Regions from separate parts of the Sphaerimonospora mesophila genome, predicted to be linked through region 2. Evidence: riboswitches for the same ligand, from Rfam matches in the RefSeq annotation. Region 2 holds a riboswitch; each other region holds the start of a gene.
What was found. A riboswitch is a leader RNA that binds a small molecule or an ion and turns the genes downstream of it on or off. The one in region 2 is predicted to bind cyclic di-AMP.

Region 1 (3,227 bases), on a different contig from region 2:
GTCCGACGCGCTCGTGGGACCGGTGGCCGTCACGGCCATCCGATCCCTGAACGTCGACACGCTCATGCTCGGCGTCCACGGGATGTCCCCCCGAGCCGGCTTCACGACCCCGAACCTCCTCGAAGCCGAGACCGACCGGGAGCTGGTCGCCGCCGCGCGGCAGCTCGTCGTCCTGGCCGACCACACCAAGTGGGGCACGGTCGGCATCAGCACCATCGCCCGTCTCGATCAGGCCCATGTCGTCGTCAGCGACAGAGGACTACCGGATGACGCACGGGCCGAGCTGTCCGAGCACGTCGGCCGCCTGATCATCGCCGATCCGGCCGGGGAGGCCGGGCCGCGCGCGGCGGCGCCGTGAACGGCGGCGGCAGGAGCCACGGACGACGCCGGCACCGGTCGCTCAGGCGACACGACAGGCGACAGCACGAACGACTGAACGACGACGTGAAGACCGACATGAACGGCAGCGTGAAGACACCGTGAAGCGCACGATCACCCATCTCGCCGACGGCCGTGAGCTGATCTACTACGACCGGCGGGACGACGCGGACCACGGGGCTTCCGACACCCGTGACCTGCCTCCGCGCCCCCTCGCCTCCGAACTGCGCCACGACCCGCTGCTGGACGAGTGGGTGGCGGTCGCCCGGCACCGTCAGACCCGCACGCATCTCCCCTCGGCCGAGGAGTGTCCCCTCTGCCCCGCCCACCCCGGCTCGGAGATCCCCTCCCCCTACGAGGTGGCGGTCTTCGAGAACCGCTTCCCGTCCTTCAGCTTCAACACCGGCGGCTTCGACACGGGGCAGAGCGCCGGGACCGGCGGGCACGACGACGTGGGCGGGCTCAGCGAGGCGCGGCCGGGCGTCGGACGCTGCGAGGTCGTGTGCTTCACCGCCGACCACGACGCCTCCTTCGCCTCCCTCGGCGACGACCGGGTCGAACTCGTCATGGAGGCATGGGCCGACCGTACGGCTGAGTTGTCCGCTCTGCCGGGAGTTGAGCAGGTCTTCTGCTTCGAGAACCGCGGCGCCGAGATCGGCATCACGCTGCCGCATCCCCACGGCCAGATCTACGCCTACCCGTACGTGACGCCGCGAACCCGGCGGATGCTGGACACGGCCGCCCGATACGCGGGAGGGAACCTGTTCGCCGATGTGCTGGCGGCCGAGCGGCGTGGCCCCCGGGTGGTCGCCGCCAACGAACACTGGACCGCCTTCGTGCCGGCGGCCGCCCGCTATCCGTTCGAGGTGCACGTCTATCCGCACCGCCGGGTGCCCGACATCCCCGCGCTGGCGGCCGAGGAGCGCGCCGCGTTCGGGCCGATCTACACCGAGGTGCTGCGCCGTCTGGACGGCCTGTTCGGGGTCGCCATGCCGTACGTCGCGGCCTGGCACCAGGCCCCGGTCTCCCATCGGCGCGATCTCGCCTATCTGCACCTGCAGTTGTTCAGCATCCGGCGGGCGCCGGACAAGCTGAAGTACCTCGCCGGCTCGGAGTCCGCGATGGGCGCCTTCGTCAACGACGTACTGCCGGAGGAGGCGGCCCGGATGCTGCAGCAGGCCCGGATCACGGGCTGATCTCCGAATGGTTGCGACTTGGGGTGGCAACCGGTCTTTCCGTACCACTAGTATCCTTCGCATCGACTGACCCAGCCGACAGGCCTAATCCCAGGCGCCGCGCCCGGGAGCCGGGGACCCAACAGGAACATGGGGTGAAGGCACGCCAGGTGTTCGACCTGGTGCCCGGGCGCCTCCAGCCCGAACCCGTCAGCTAACCCGGCAGGCAGATGGAGAGGAGTGGGCACTGCCCCGCGTGTCACCTCTGGCCGCCGTTGTGCTGGCGGCCGCCGTGCTCGTGTTCGGTACGGCCACAGCGGGCCATGCCGACCCGAAACCCAGCAGGAGCGTCCTCAAGAAACAGCTCGCCGGCCTGGAGAAGAAGGTCGACCAGCTGATCGTCGACTACAACGCCAAACGGGTCGAGCTGGCCAAGGCCCGTACGGCGGAGCAGGCCGCGCGTGAGCGGCTCGCCCGGGCCGAGGCCGACTACGAGGCCATGAGACGGTCGGTCGAGGACTTCGCCGAGCGGACGTACCAGATGAGCGGCCCGGTGCCGGTTCCCGACCTGACGACCTCGGCGCTCGTGTACCAGATGCAGCAGGAGCAGGTGCTCAGGCTCGGCCGCTTCGAGGAGGCGCGCGCGGAACGGCAGCGCGCCGCTGACGCGGCGAAAGACCTGACCGCCCGATTCAAGGCGCAGGCCGCGACCGTCGCCGATCGGCGCAAGGAGGCGGAGAAGCTGATCGACGAGATCAAGGACAAGCTCGACAAGCTGATCCCCGTCGCCCCCGGCAGACGGCCGGGCGGCTCGTGGGCTCCCGAGTTGCCCACCGGCGCCGACAACATCACTCCGCGCACCCGGTTGATGCGTTCCGAGGTGGCCGAGCACTTCGACCTGCGCTTCCCGGTCGGCTGCTACCGCTCGGACACGAGTGGCGAGCATCCCCTCGGTCGCGCCTGCGACTTCATGATGAGTTCGGGCGGCGCGATGCCGACCGAGGAGATGAAGGCCCTCGGCGACGCCATCGCGGACTGGGCCATCAAGAACGGCGCCAAGCTGGGCGTGAAGTACGTGATCTGGCGGCAGCGGATCTACAACCTCGGCCGACCCGGCTGGCGGGTGATGTCCGACCGCGGCGGGGTCACCGCCAACCACTACGACCACGTTCACATATCGATGTACTGAGGCGTTCGCCCTGCCCCTCGGTCCGCCCCGTGCCTCGGTCACTCCTCCGGAGCGGGCACCCGGGCGGCGAGCGTCTTCGGCGCCACATGGCGGAAGGCGTCTGCGACGATCCGCCGGATCTCGTCCCAGTCCACCGGGACGTCCAGGTAGACGCCCAGCCAGCCGCGGTGCCCCACGTAGGGCGGCCGGAAGAACCGGTCGGGCTCGGTCTCGACGAGTTCCTCCTGCACCCCGGGAGGGGCGGCGCACCAGAACGCGAGCCGGTCGACGTGGTGGTGGTCGGCGAACATGACGAAGGTCTTCTTGCCCCGCACGAACCAGGTCGGCTCGCCGTGACTCAGCCGCTCGGTCGTCTCGGGCAACGCCAGGCACAGCGCACGCAGCCGCTCCAACTCGTCCATCGACGAAGAATACGACACCGCGCGGCTATTCGTACGTCAGTTTGAGAAAGTGTGGATCGCCGATCAACGGGCTCAGCCGGAGAT
Region 2 (3,227 bases):
CGCACCGAGTTCGATTAGTTGGATGGCACCGTGCACGGGCGTCATCCGTTGGCGAAGATGTCGGCCACCGCCGCTGTTCCCTCCCCGGTGCCCACGACGACGACGACGTCGCCAGACGAGAACACGAGATCGGGACGCGGGCTGGCTATCACCTGACCCTGGCGGACCACGGCGACGATCGACGCCCCGGTCCTGGTGCGTACTCGGCTGTCACCGAGCGCGCGTCCGTCGTACGGTGATCCCGCCGCTATCGGAATCTTCTCCGTCATGAGACCCTCTACCTGGCGATGCAGCTCGCTGAGGCGCTCCACGATCCGGCCGGTGCCCAGCAGCTCGGCCAGCGCGTTGGCCTCGTCGGCGGTCAGCATCACCGTGACCACACAGGTGTCGGGGTCTTCCTTGTCGTAGATCACCAGGTCGCGGCGGCCGGTGTGATGTGAGATCACCCCTACCTGCCGGCCTCGCTCGGTGGTGAGCACATGCTGCAGCCCGATACCCGGCAGTCCCGTCCGCGTGAGATCCACGTCTCCTCCTGAGCTGTTCCTTTTTCCTGGTGCCGCGGACTCCGGCGGCCCTACGGGCACAGCATTACAGAACATAAAAGGCCGGGCGAACCGCCGCGTACACGGGGTGGAGCTGAGACGGCGGGACCCCGACCGGGAGCCGGGTCACGGCCTCCGGTCGGGGTCCGACCAGCGTTTCAGCGTTTCAGCGCTTCGCGGGCTGGATCGCGTCAGGGCGCGGTGTACAGCGGGTAGCCGTACCCGGCCACGTAGCTCTTGGAGCGGGTGCGCTGCTCAACGGCGCCGCCGTCACCGGTGTTGCCCTCGATGGTCTCGATGGTGCCGTCGCCGTTGTCGCGGACGACGAAGCCGACGTGGTCGATGCCGCCGATGGAGTCGCCGCCGCTCCAGTCGAAGAAGACCACCGCTCCGGGCACGGGGGTGTCGCCCCACCGGCCGTGCTCGGCGAACCAGGTGGCGTGCGTGACGGTGTAGGCGTCGGAGCCCATGACGGGGCCGATGCCGAGCTGCTCGCCCACCCAGGAGACGAACATGTCGCACCAGGGGGCGTTGGCGTAACCGGACAGGGTGCCGCCGTCACGGGCCAGGGTCTCCTGGGCGCGCGGGCTGGACATGTACCACTCGTGGAACTTGGTCCCGCCGCCGTAGCTGTTCTCGGTGATTCCGACCTGGCTGGCGGCCAGCTTCAGCACGTCCTGCGGGCTGACCTTGGGCAGCGTGGCGGCGATCTGGGCGAGGGTGTCGGGGCTGCCGCTGGTGGCGCCGTCGCCGCCCGCCTGCTCGCCGCCCGCCTGCACGATGTGGGACGTGACCGCGGCGGCGTGGGTGGTACCGGCCTGCGCCGCCTGCGGCCCGGCGACCACGGCCGAGACGAGGGCGCCGGCGGCGACGCCCGTGACGAGGGCAGCACGGGCACAGGACTTGAGGGCGTGCATGCGGGGTCTACTCCCTTGCTTCCATGCCGCCTACCGGGTTAGCTGACGGGTTCGGGCTGGAAGTTGCCCTACGGCACGGCACAGCGCGCCGATTCACCCCAAGGAGAGGTGGGTCCCCGGCTCCGCGCGGACGCGGACTCGGCGGCCGGGCGGTGTCCCGGCCGGGACACCGCGTCGGTCAGAGGTGGGCACACTTGACCTGAAAAACGGACATATGCGCCCTTGGATGCATAAAAGGTAATAGATACCACGACGCCGGTCAAGTAAAGACAACTGGGGTTTTACTGGACGGATCAGTGGGAACCAAGGGGCGTCGCGCGCAGGCCCGCCCCGCGCGCACACGTCACCGCGGCGCGCTCAGCGCCACCCCCGGGGGTCGACGCCGCCGGGCACCGGGACCTGCGGATCGTACGGCTCGCGGGTGAACACGAACGTGTTGAGATCGAGGTGCACGCCGCCGTCGCCGGAGCGGACCACCCGCAGCGTCTCACCGGCGTAGTAACCGTCCAGCCCGACCCAGGTGCCGTCGTCCCTGGCGGCGAACCGCGACGCCCGGCCCTGACCGCTGACCGGCGTGAGCGACAGCCCCCGCCGCGGCAGGACCCGCAGCACGTACGGCGCCGGCCCCCAATACCACGGCCCGGTCAGCTCCAGCAGATCGTCGTCGACCTCGGCGGGCTCCCACTCGGCCGGCAGCTGCGGCTCATGCTCGGCCAGGATGTCCAGCAGGTCGACGTCGAGCGGCCCGCGCACCCCCGAGGTGGTGTTGGCCAGCCACAGCACGCCGACGCCCTCGGCGGGGTCGGCCCACACGGTGGCCAGGAACCCGGGCATCGACCCGGTGTGACCGGCCAGCCGCCGGGGGCCGCGCGGGCCGGTGTGCCGTACGAGCTGGAAACCCAGGCCATAGCCCCGGGTCCAGGAGTCGCCGTCCTCCACGATGGCCGGCTCGCGCATCTCCGCGAGCGTCTCCGGCCGCAGCACCTCCGCCGTGTCACCCGCGACGAACGCCGCCCAGCGCGCCAGGTCGGCCGCCGTCGACCACATCTGCCCGGCCGGGGCCATCGCGACATGGTCGTTCTCCGGCTCCGGCAGCAGCACATCGGCCCACGGATGCACGGCGTACCCGGTCGCGTGCGGGGGTCGCGGGCGCGGGGTCGTGTCACGCATGCCGAGCGGCCGCAGGATCTCCTCGCGCACGACCTGCTCCCACGGCGCCGACCGCTTGCGCGCCACCAGCTCGCCCAGCAGCCCGAACCCCACGTTGGAGTAGTGGTAGCGCCGCCCCGCACGATGCCGCGCCGACTCCGGCCCCATCGCGCCGATCAGCTCGGCCACCGCCACCCCCGGCGTGCGCTCCCACCACGCGCCGGGCGGCTCGGCCGTCAGCCCGCTGGTGTGCGACAGCAGCTGGGCGATCGTCGCCTCGCCCACCGGCGTGCCCGGCACGTGCTTGTCCAACGGATCGAGCAGATTCAGCCGCCCCTCGTCGCGCAGCCGCATCACCGCGACCGCCACCAGCGTCTTGGTGATCGACCCGATGCGATACTGCGTGTCCCGCTCCGGCCGCTGCCCGTCGACCCGCCCCCGGGCCCCGAACCAGGCGATCTGCCCGTTCCGCACCACCGCCGCCACCATCGAGGGCACCCGCGACTGCGCCTGCTCGATCGCCAGCCTGCGCAGCATCGCGCGAGCCGTACCCTCCAGAACCATCCCACCGACCTCCGCAATCACGACACCATCGTCGATCGCATCAGGCTATCGGCCG
Region 3 (3,227 bases), on a different contig from region 2:
CGGGAGACGGCAGGCGAGCCCGTGCACGAACGCCTGGATGCCGCCTGGCCTGGGCGGGAAGTCGTTGGTGACGATCAGCGTTCTCGCGCCCATCCCTGCCCACACCCCTCACCATGGACATCCCCCGCCACCCGCCCTCCACCGTGATCTTGCGAATGCTCGCACGGATGGCCGCCCACCTGGCACGCGACCTTCCGTGATCTTGCAGAAATATTCGTCGATCCACAGTGACCTGCTGAAACACCATTCGTGATCTTGCACTCGGCGGTGGAGTGCAAGGTCACGAAGAGCATTGTCGCAGGCAGCGGCGTATGATCGGGAGTTTCTGCAAGATCAGCGAGGACGAACGGGCAGGCAGGCGGCCATGGGTGCGAGCTATCGCAAGATCACGGTGGGGAGGTAGGCGAGCCACGAGCGGGTGAGCTCCGCTGTCGAGATGCCGAGCGTGGCGCGCAGCACCCCGTCGATGCCTTCACCGCCGTCCCGGCCGGTGCGCATCGCGGCGCGGTAGAGGGCCACGAGCCGCCGCTCGCCGAACCGCTCGGCGATGTACCGGCAGGCCAGCCAGGCCTCCTCGTACGCCTGCGCCCGCCGGGGCGAGCCCGCCGCGAAGTCCGCACGATCGGGCAGCGCACGCGGCGGCGCCCCGGCCCGCAGGTCCGCCGCCAGTTCAGCGGCGACCGCGCCGGCCGTGAGGCCGCTGTCGAGGTAGCCCACGTAGTCGGCGAACCCCTCGACCAGCCAGGCGGGCAGGTGCCCCGTCGCCGCCGCGTCCGTGGCGACGTGGGTGAGCTCGTGCGTGATGACGACCCGGCGGCCGGCCGCCGACAGGCGGGCGAAGCCGGACGGTTCGACGATCACGCGGTCCACCCCCGCGAGCGCGGCGAGTCCGGTCACGCGCGCGGGCGCGGCCAGTGCGGCCGCCTGCTCCGTCGTGGCCGGCACCAGGATCACCGCGTCGACCGGCCGCCCCCAGACCCGGGCGACCGTACGGCTCCCCCGGTCGGCCGGCGCGGCGAGTTCGGCGACGAGTCCACGTGGCCGGCCGACGACCAGCACGTGCTCGCCCCTGGCCCACGACGCACCGGCCCAGATGTCCGGATGCTCGGCGGTGATCGCCCGCGCCGACGGCAGCAGGCGATCACCCGGCCCGGACCCGGCCGGCAGGACCAGCAGCCCGATCAGGACCAGCGCCCCGATCAAGACACGGATCAGCGGCATGCCGAGCATCGTACGGGGGCCGCGCGGCGGCAGCGGTGACGTCAGACCCCGGGTCGTACGGCTCCCACGAAGGTGCGCTTGCGGTAGGCGTCGAGCTTGTCGATCCTCACCCGGGTGCCGCTGTGCGGCGCGTGGACGATCCTGCCGCGCCCGATGTACATGCCCACGTGACCGCCGCCGCTGGTGAAGACGAGGTCACCGGCCTTGAGGTTCCGCCAGGCGACCTTCTTGCGCACCGCGCCGAGCATCGACCACGTGGTGCGCGGGAGGCGTACTCCCGCCTTGCGCCAGGCGAACTGGACGAGGCCGGAGCAGTCGAACGCTCGCGGTCCGGTGGCGCCCCAGCGGTAGGGGGCGCCGATATGCCTTTTGGCGACCTTGACGGCCTGCTTGGCCTTGGCCTGCTGACGCTCGGCCCGGCTCGGCTTCGCCTCCTTCTTCTCCGTGCTCGTCTTATCCGTGCTCGTCTTCTCCGTGCTCGTCTTATCCGACGTCTTCTTCGCCGCGGGGTCGTCGGCCGAGGCGGCCCGTCCGACCGCCGGGTTCGCCTTGGTGACGGTCACGGTCACCGAGTCGTCCGCCGACGCCGGTGCGGCGATGGCCCCGAGGGAGGACGTCAGCACGACGCCACCGAGGACGAGACGGGCACGATGGGACAGATTCGCGGGGGTGGTAGACAGGATCTCTCCTAGGGTCTTCCGCTCGCGCCTACCGGGTTAGCTGACGGGTTCGGGCGGGGAAGTCGCCCTACGGCACCCGGGTGGCAGCGTTTTGGAACGCTCCCGGCGCGCCGATTCACCCCTGACCCCTGAATGCGAGGGTCGTTGGTTCCCCGGCTCCGTGCCTCCTGACTGCACGGACTCGGCAGATCACCGATTGGATGCGGGACGAGACCGGTGGTCCGGTGCTCGCCGCAGGCCCAGAAGCTATCCGGACGCGCCACCGAACGGCAAAGGCCACCCCAAGGAGAAGGAGATCGTTTAAGCTCCGGGTAAGGTAAAAACCGCAGGATACCCGGACGAAATTCACCTAAATATGATGCTGCTCACATTTAGCACAAAGAGATCAAAAAGCGACCTCAGGGGCGTACCGCACCAATCGGGCGATATTGGGCAAGTGGGGTGACTTTCACCACATCTCCCGTCTGGGGAGCGTGGACCACCTTGCCGGCCCCGTCATAGATCCCGACGTGTCCGTAGCCCGAGTGCCAGAGCAGGTCACCGGCCTGCAACTCGTTCAGGGACACCCGCCGGCCGGCGCCCCACGCCCACTGCTCATAGCTCGTCCGGGGCAGCCGCACCCCGGCCGCCGCCCAGGCCGCCTGAACGAGCCCTGAGCAGTCCCAGCCGCTCGGTCCCGTCCCGCCGTACCGGTAGGGCTTGCCGATCTGCTTGTAGGCGAACTGCAGCGCGGTGAGCGCGTTGCCCGACGCCGGCCCGGTGTAGACGGCTCCCGCGCTGTTCGGGTTGCCGGGGTTGAACGCACCGAGTTCGCGCAGCAGTGCCATCTGCCGCTTGACGAGCTTTTCGACCTCATCCTTCTCCTTGGCGAGGTCGCCCTTGACCTTCACGGCGGAGTCGTAGGCCGACTTCTTCCTGTCCCGTCGCTGCTTGAGCCCCGAGATGGCGCCCTCGTACGCCTCGAGCTTGCGGGCGCGCTCCTGGGAGAGCTGGTCGAGTGCGGCCATGCCGCTGAGGGCCGCCTCCGGGTCGGTGCCGTAGAGGACGCCGTTCCACGCCAGGTCGCCGAACTGGTAGTCGTTCACCGCGATGGAGACGACCCCCTCGCGCAGCTCCTCGACCCGCTTGGCGTGCTTGCGATAGTCGTCGTTGACCGCGTCGTACTGCTTCTTGGCCTTCTTCCACTTCTCGTTGGCCGCGTTGTAACGGTCTACGAGCTTGTCGGCCTGCTCGTTCAGCTGCTTCAACTTCGCTTTGGCCTGAGCCACGGTCGGTCTCGGATCCGCCTGCGCGTCCATGTTCGGCAGCAGCAAAAGCACGGCGGCC

Region 1: linked by a shared signal. The riboswitch ahead of AP234_RS00280 (coiled-coil domain-containing protein) and the one ahead of AP234_RS05730 (CHAP domain-containing protein) in region 2 are both predicted to bind cyclic di-AMP.
Region 3: linked by a shared signal. The riboswitch ahead of AP234_RS23365 (C40 family peptidase) and the one ahead of AP234_RS05730 (CHAP domain-containing protein) in region 2 are both predicted to bind cyclic di-AMP.

Annotation. Positions count from the first base shown of each region.
Region 1 covers NZ_BCBX01000030.1:22,801-26,027, forward strand. Annotated here, with positions in the region: gene AP234_RS00270 (DeoR/GlpR family DNA-binding transcription regulator) at 1-358, shown strand, start outside; gene galT (galactose-1-phosphate uridylyltransferase) at 480-1,574, shown strand; cyclic di-AMP (ydaO/yuaA leader) riboswitch at 1,646-1,796, shown strand; gene AP234_RS00280 (coiled-coil domain-containing protein) at 1,810-2,742, shown strand; gene AP234_RS00285 (MmcQ/YjbR family DNA-binding protein) at 2,781-3,143, opposite strand; gene AP234_RS00290 (M50 family metallopeptidase) at 3,216-3,227, opposite strand, start outside.
Region 2 covers NZ_BCBX01000031.1:289,321-292,547, forward strand. Annotated here, with positions in the region: gene AP234_RS37795 (cation:proton antiporter) at 1-36, opposite strand, end outside; gene AP234_RS05725 (cation:proton antiporter regulatory subunit) at 42-524, opposite strand; gene AP234_RS05730 (CHAP domain-containing protein) at 734-1,459, opposite strand; cyclic di-AMP (ydaO/yuaA leader) riboswitch at 1,473-1,613, opposite strand; gene AP234_RS05735 (serine hydrolase domain-containing protein) at 1,817-3,193, opposite strand.
Region 3 covers NZ_BCBX01000041.1:165,229-168,455, reverse strand. Annotated here, with positions in the region: gene AP234_RS23375 (glycosyltransferase family 4 protein) at 1-93, opposite strand, end outside; gene AP234_RS23370 (peptidase MA family metallohydrolase) at 376-1,221, opposite strand; gene AP234_RS23365 (C40 family peptidase) at 1,263-1,844, opposite strand; cyclic di-AMP (ydaO/yuaA leader) riboswitch at 1,912-2,098, opposite strand; gene AP234_RS23360 (NlpC/P60 family protein) at 2,300-3,227, opposite strand, start outside.